One region of the Brevibacillus sp. DP1.3A genome, then DNA from elsewhere that is predicted to be linked to it. Evidence: a T-box and tRNA genes for the amino acid it is inferred to sense, from the RefSeq annotation. Region 1 holds a T-box; the other holds one or more tRNA genes.

Evidence for each region. The T-box of region 1 lies ahead of HP399_RS21730 (valine--tRNA ligase). A T-box ahead of a tRNA ligase gene usually reads a tRNA of that ligase, here a tRNA-Val.
Region 2: it encodes a tRNA-Val, which carries the amino acid that the T-box ahead of HP399_RS21730 (valine--tRNA ligase) is inferred to sense. The anticodon was not compared.

The regions. Positions count from the first base shown of each region.
Region 1 is NZ_CP085876.1:4,740,871-4,744,279, forward strand. It holds gene HP399_RS21730 (valine--tRNA ligase) at 1-1,187, opposite strand, end outside; T-box leader at 1,245-1,486, opposite strand; gene HP399_RS21735 (STAS domain-containing protein) at 1,545-1,871, opposite strand; gene HP399_RS21740 (ATP-binding protein) at 1,979-3,217, opposite strand; gene HP399_RS21745 (PP2C family protein-serine/threonine phosphatase) at 3,243-3,409, opposite strand, start outside.
Region 2 is NZ_CP085876.1:2,449,928-2,453,336, forward strand. It holds gene thiM (hydroxyethylthiazole kinase) at 1-725, shown strand, start outside; tRNA gene HP399_RS11220 (tRNA-Ser) at 1,612-1,704, shown strand; tRNA gene HP399_RS11225 (tRNA-Glu) at 1,713-1,786, shown strand; tRNA gene HP399_RS11230 (tRNA-Val) at 1,851-1,926, shown strand; tRNA gene HP399_RS11235 (tRNA-Leu) at 1,936-2,022, shown strand; tRNA gene HP399_RS11240 (tRNA-His) at 2,040-2,115, shown strand; gene HP399_RS11245 (glyoxalase superfamily protein) at 2,196-2,564, opposite strand; gene HP399_RS11250 (DinB family protein) at 2,561-2,863, opposite strand; gene HP399_RS11255 (EamA family transporter) at 3,016-3,409, opposite strand, start outside.

The DNA of each region.
Region 1 (3,409 bases):
CGCTCTGGGACGAATTTCACGCTCTCAGGGCTATTTGCATTAGCCAGTGCTTCGTCAGCCAAAGGTTGCATTTTTACGAACCATTGGGTAGAAAGGTATGGTTCTACGACTGCATCGCTGCGCTCACTATGTCCAACCTGATGAATATGCTCCTCAACTTTGAACATCACACCTTGCTCAGTCAAATCTTTGATGATTTGCTTGCGGCATGCGAAGCGATCCAAGCCTTTGTAGATACCAGCCAGCTCGTTCATCGCGCCCGTCTCATCCATGACAACGATTTGTGGCAACTGATGGCGAAGACCCAATTCAAAGTCATTCGGATCGTGTGCTGGCGTAATTTTTACAGCGCCAGAACCAAACTCAGGATCAACGTAGTCATCTGCGACGATTGGAATTTCGCGTCCTACGATTGGCAAAATCACGGTTTTGCCGATCATGTCCTTGTAACGCTCATCTTCCGGATGTACAGCTACAGCCGTATCACCGAGCATCGTTTCAGGACGGGTTGTAGCTACTTCGATATAACCGGTGCCATCTGCCAATGGGTAACGCATGTGATGCAGCGCACCTTTTACTTCCTTGTAGATTACTTCAATATCAGACAGAGCTGTGCGGGCAGCAGGGTCCCAGTTAATGATGCGGTTACCGCGATAGATCAAGCCTTTTTCGTACAGACGAACAAATACTTCGCGGACAGCTTGGGACAAGCCTTCATCCATCGTAAAACGCTCGCGGGAGTAATCCAGGGCAAGACCGAGCTTTTCCCACTGCTCACGAATATGCGAAGCGTAGATGTGCTTCCACTCCCATATTTTTTCCACGAATTTTTCGCGGCCCAGATCATGGCGAGAGACGCCTTCTTCACGCAAGGTAGCTTCTACGCGCGCTTGAGTTGCGATACCAGCGTGGTCCATACCTGGCAAGAACAAGGTGCTGTAGCCTTGCATACGCTTGGTACGCGTAATGATATCTTGCAAAGTCGTATCCAGCGCGTGGCCCAAGTGCAATTTACCAGTTACGTTCGGGGGTGGAATGACAATCGTAAACGGACGTTTATTCGGGTCACGTTCTGCCTTGAAAAATTGTTTTTCGATCCAATACGGATACCATTTGTTCTCTGCTGCTTTTGGATCATAGTTTTTCGGCAGCAATTGGTCGATGTCGGTTGTTGGCTGTGTAGACATGTACGACTCCTCCTATTAGCATAACTTGCTTTGCAAAAAATAAAAAAACCCTTCATCGCAAAGGACGAAAGGATTATTTTCGCGGTACCACCTTTGTTAACACACGATAAACTACATGCTTATGGCGTGTTCACTCTGACAAGATAACGGTTGCGAACCGGTCTCGGCTAGGCACATGCTTTCACCGAAAAAACTCCTGGGCGACCTTCAGCCATTCATGACCTTAGAGAATCTCGCAGCAACTGATTCTCCTCTCTGCTAAGGCGTCCTGACTTACTCTTCCCACTCATCGTTCATATCGTATGTAATTGTCGTATGGTTAGCTTTCACTATTATATACAATCACGCTGTTTGGCGTCAAACCCGGGTTTCGCCCACTTTTCCAACTGCAATGCCCAGTGCTTCGGTAAAACCGAGCACGCCCAAAATATCGAGAATTTCTTCTCGGACATTGACGATTTCTACCTGTTTGCCCATGGCCAACAGTTCTTTCGTGGTAAAAAACAGGCTTCCAATACCGGAAGAATCTACAAAGGAGACACCTTGAAAATCGACGGTAACGAATTGATTTCGCCCTCCATACTGCTGGAGCAATTCACCTACTCGATCTCCTACAGCCATGTCCAACTCTCCGACGAAAAACAATGTAGCCTGTCCGTTCGCCTCTGTTGCGCGGTAGTCCATGCTCAAACTCCTCTCAATAGGTATCGGTACACCCAATCTGCTCGTCCTTTTACTATATTACCCATTTTCATTCACTTGCAAACATTTGGCTTTTTGGAAATGGTTGCTTAACGTGAAAGGATACATTCTAAAATAAGCTTTGTGCCTGCCAGGGAGCTGCTCAAATAAACACGATCACAGTATTGCAGGATCACGTGAAAACCTGCCCCGAGCGAGTGGCGCGTAGAAAATCCTTGTTGTAGGGTAGCTCGCGGGATATCCTCGAGCAAAATTCCTTGTCCTTCATCATGGATCACAGCACGGCACATCTGCCTGTCATTCGTTAGGTATAACGTAACCACACCGCCATTTCCGTGCTTCAACGTATTGGAAGCAGCTTCGTTGACCGCAACGAGAAACTGTAGCATTCGTTTATCAGAAATGCCTTGTGGTTCCAAAGCTTGCTTGAACAATTTACGCAGTTCTGCAAGCTGCTCCGGTAAACGGATATCGATTGCCAAGAGCTTATGCCCTTCCCGAAGCAAGAAAAATAATTCTTCATCACTAAGCAACAATAGCTTACCTTCTGTGACCACACCCAGAATATCTCTGTAGATCTCCCATTCCCGTCTTTTGCGTTTTCGTTCTTCTGCTATGACGGCGGTGACGTCAATCAAAGCGATTCCACAGGTCCGATCTGGCAATACAGATGTGTATAATTCAAACACCTTTGTGCCATCTGTGGTGACAATTTGCTCCCTTACAGGACCACCCGATCCAGCCGCATCTTCGACGAGTCGTTGCATTTCTCTCTCTACTTCCAAACTCGCACGAACGTCACCCAGCGGACGCACTTTCCCTTCATCGTAAAGATAGAGGAAAACGGTCTCGATCTGACGCAGTATGGATAACTTCTGAATCTCTTGTTTTATTAATCGCCCCCGCTCGTCGTCTCGATCCTTCCAATGTAACAAGACGTCTGCCGGGTCCAATTCGCCACTCATGTGCCATGTATGAAATTCTTCCAGGAGCAATCGCTCCAGAACGTCTTCCCGTCGCAAAACTTTTTCGATATCGATAATATGGTACGGATCACCTGCTATACCACGCAATCCGCTACCGATAATTCGGAAATCATAGGCGAGCTCTATTTCTATGCGTCCGTGCAAAGCATGATCAGAACTGCTTAACCCAATGGTCGTCCGGCTCACTGCTACCAGCTTCGCCTGGAACGATTCCATCGTTGCTAGGTTCGTCACCTTTACAGTGCGGGGCGGAACTACTTTGCTCGCTGCACCGCCAGAACGTAGCGCGACAAGGCAATTATCACAAGTGGGATTGTCCGGACAACGCTCACACAAAATCACAGTTCATCCTCCTATTCACGCGCAACTACACGAGGGCTATACTCTCTTCAGGCTCAAATTGAAGAATCAACACAGAAATATCATCCGTTTGGTTTCGCTGCTGTGTTATCTCCATTAAGTAGGCCTCAACTCGATTCATCGATTCCTGCTTACTATCACCAGGCATCTTTAATAAGGAGGATAGTTCTTCTA
Region 2 (3,409 bases), 2.3 Mb from region 1:
CGAACTTTACAGCGAACGGCTTGTTAGCTCTTGGTGCATCACCTGTCATGGCGTATGCCAAACAAGAGGTGGCAGACATGGCAAAGATCGCCGGAGCTCTTGTATTGAATATAGGGACATTGAATGAGCATGAGATCGAAGCGATGCTGATCGCAGGAAAATCGGCGAATCAGCATGGCGTTCCTGTTTTGTTTGATCCAGTGGGAGCGGGAGCAACATCGTACCGAACCGAAACAAGTCAACATCTTGCGCAGGAACTCGATCTTACCCTCATTAGAGGAAATGCTGCCGAGATTGCCAATGTCATCGGGGAGCGTTGGGAGATTAAAGGTGTAGATGCGAAGGAATCGGGCGGAGATGTCGCGGACCTAGCGAGAGCAGCAGCGAAAAAGCTAAGGACAATCGTTGCGATTACAGGCAAGGTCGATGTGATTTCGGATGGAGAAACGACTTACTCGATCCATAATGGTCATCCAATCTTAACAAAGGTGACCGGAACTGGCTGTTTGTTAACGTCTGTTATGGGAGCGTTTGCAGCCATTGAAAATGACAAGCTGATCGCTGGTGCTGCAGCATTGGTATGCTACGGTGTTGCTGCGCAGCTGGCAGCAGAGCAAGCTGCAGGAGTAGGTCCAGGCAGTTTCCAAGTCGAATTTTTGAATGCCTTGCATAACTTGACCGCAGACGATGTTCGCCGTTTTGGGTTCATCGAAAAAAAACAATAAAAATTCCCCTTTATAAAAGGGGAGAAAAATGGCCGTAGAACGATTAAGCTAGATATGTTAGACAGTAGCTGTAATTTCGTAGTGAATAAGACAGCAGCTTCTTCTGGTGCTCTGATAGTGATAAGAATATAAATTCTACTTGATCATCATCGTATGGACGGACATAAAAACGGGAAATACCATGACAAATAATTTCTCTCTTTAACGTCAGCGCCACACTGGCGTCTGTTCGTATGTGCAATTCCACGCTGCGTACCCTCCTTGGACATTCAATAGAGTACCAAAAAAATACAAGGAAAAACAAGGTGATTTTGTCTGATTCATGTCCAAGTTGTTACCGTTTTTTGGATGAAAACTGACAAGGAAAACGATTCAGAAAAAACTAGCGGGGATTGTTGGGAAAGCATCCTGTTCGAGAGAAAAAATTCGAGATGAGACCGGCCATTCTCCCTTTTTCCGTTGAGTTATTTACTTTATTTCGAAGGCAGCGTACGAGCTCCTGATCGCAATGACAAGAAAAATAGCCGTGCTTTTGATAGCAACCATCATGCCTCTTGCAGCATCTGTCGACGTCATCAATCGGCGCACCCGGCCCGGAGCATCCAGGCCCACACCAGTTTCCGTACAAACAGGGGAAGCCTACTGAACGGCGTTTTCTTTTTGACAACTGGCATCACTCCGTCTTGTAAAGGAATACTACTTGTATCATATTGAACAGAACGTGAAGTTGCTTTAGGCAATCTCCCTTTTTTCTTTTTGAATGAAAAACGCCTAAGATTGATGAAACGACGGTCGTACGAGGGGAAAACTTTCAAAATATCACTTGAAATCATGTTGTGAATATGATAGATTAGTTCTTGCCGAAGCGAACGCTTGCAGGCTCGATGGATGGATGTCCGAGCGGCCGAAGGAGCACGATTGGAAATCGTGTAGGCGGTGTCGAACCGTCTCGTGGGTTCAAATCCCACTCCATCCGCCATCATACTTGGCCCGTTGGTGAAGCGGTTTAACACAGCAGCCTTTCACGCTGTCATACAGGGGTTCGAATCCCCTACGGGTCACTTTATACCCCACAAAGTGAAGTGAATGCTTTGTGCGGGGGCCTCAACAACTGGTTTGGGGTATGGAGGCTTAGCTCAGCTGGGAGAGCATCTGCCTTACAAGCAGAGGGTCGGCGGTTCGATCCCGTCAGCCTCCACCATTTTAATATGCGGTCGTGGCGGAATTGGCAGACGCGCTAGATTCAGGTTCTAGTGGTGGCAACACCGTGGAGGTTCAAGTCCTCTCGACCGCACCAAGCAAACTCTATATATGGCGGTCGTGGCGAAGGGGTTAACGCACCGGATTGTGGCTCCGGCACTCGTGGGTTCAAGTCCCATCGATCGCCCCATATATGTTCAAAATGTAAAATGAAATAGCCCAGCGGTGGCTCCTGTAAAGGAACTCCGGCTGGGCTTTCTTTATATCCGTCTACGATTGAGCAATAGGCTGATAAAAATGAAGGCGATTGCCAAAAGGATCGGTCACGCTCACTTCACGCGTTCCCCACGGTGTCTCCTCCAGACCGGGACGAGCGTACATGTATCCTTTATGCAACAGTGACTGATGAAAAAGCTCGATGTTCTCTACCTGTACGCGAATTGCTGAGCCAGGACAAGCATCCCCGTGATGCTCGGATAGATGAAGCGTGCACGATGGTGAAGAAATTTGCATGTACAACGGAAAATGATCCTCGTAACGATGCTCCCAATCAATCTGAAACCCTAGAAACTCCACATAAAACTCTCTTGCCTTCTCAACGTCAAACATACGAAAAATCGGCGTTATGTTCTCATTCATTTGCCTAGAAACCTCCGGATTGTATTGAGGGAAGTGAGGTGCACCCACCAGTCAGCTGGCTTTGTCCCGAAGTTAAACCATTCGTTGAAGCCAGAGGGGATTGGGGGCGTTTCTTTTGTAAGGTGAGCGATCCATAAATACTGATCGAGATAGATGTGTCCCAGATTCCACAAGATATTGTTGGAGAAACCATCGGGAATGATGTTCACATCTTCATCCGTCAAACCATCGATTGCTTTTAACGTCTCCTGTCGATAATCCTCTAGTTGCTGGAATAGCACCCTATGCCGCTTTTCCATACATATTCCCCCCTTTTGAGTGGCAGTCTTTGCAAATAGATTCGAGTCAGAGAATCTACCTTCCTTCTATAGAGAAGGGGGTGTATCAACAAAAAAGCGCGCAGAACCAGCTCGTCTGCACGCTTTTTTTATGCTGTGTATAGGAAACGGCGCTACATTCTTTCCTGCTCGAGGGTGTGAGAAGGGGAGAATAGTTTCCGCCATTTTACTTGCGGTACACAAATGGCAGCGAGGATCATGAATACGCCACCCCATTGAGGGAGCGATACAGTCTCTTGAAGCACGAAACTCGACAAGAGCACGACTGTAGGTAGCTCGACTGCACTTAAAATGGTAGCCAGTCCATTGCCGATCCGCGGAACACCGACAGCCAAACAGAAGATCGGGATGACCGAACCGAAGATCGCAACCAAAAGACCGAGCGGCAGCAAACCTTGCAGAAGCTGACCATTTACTAGGAAAGTCGGTGGATAAACGATCGAGAGCATCAGAGCAGCCATACTAATCGAAATCGCGCTTCGCAAGTATGGATCCATTCCAGGGAGA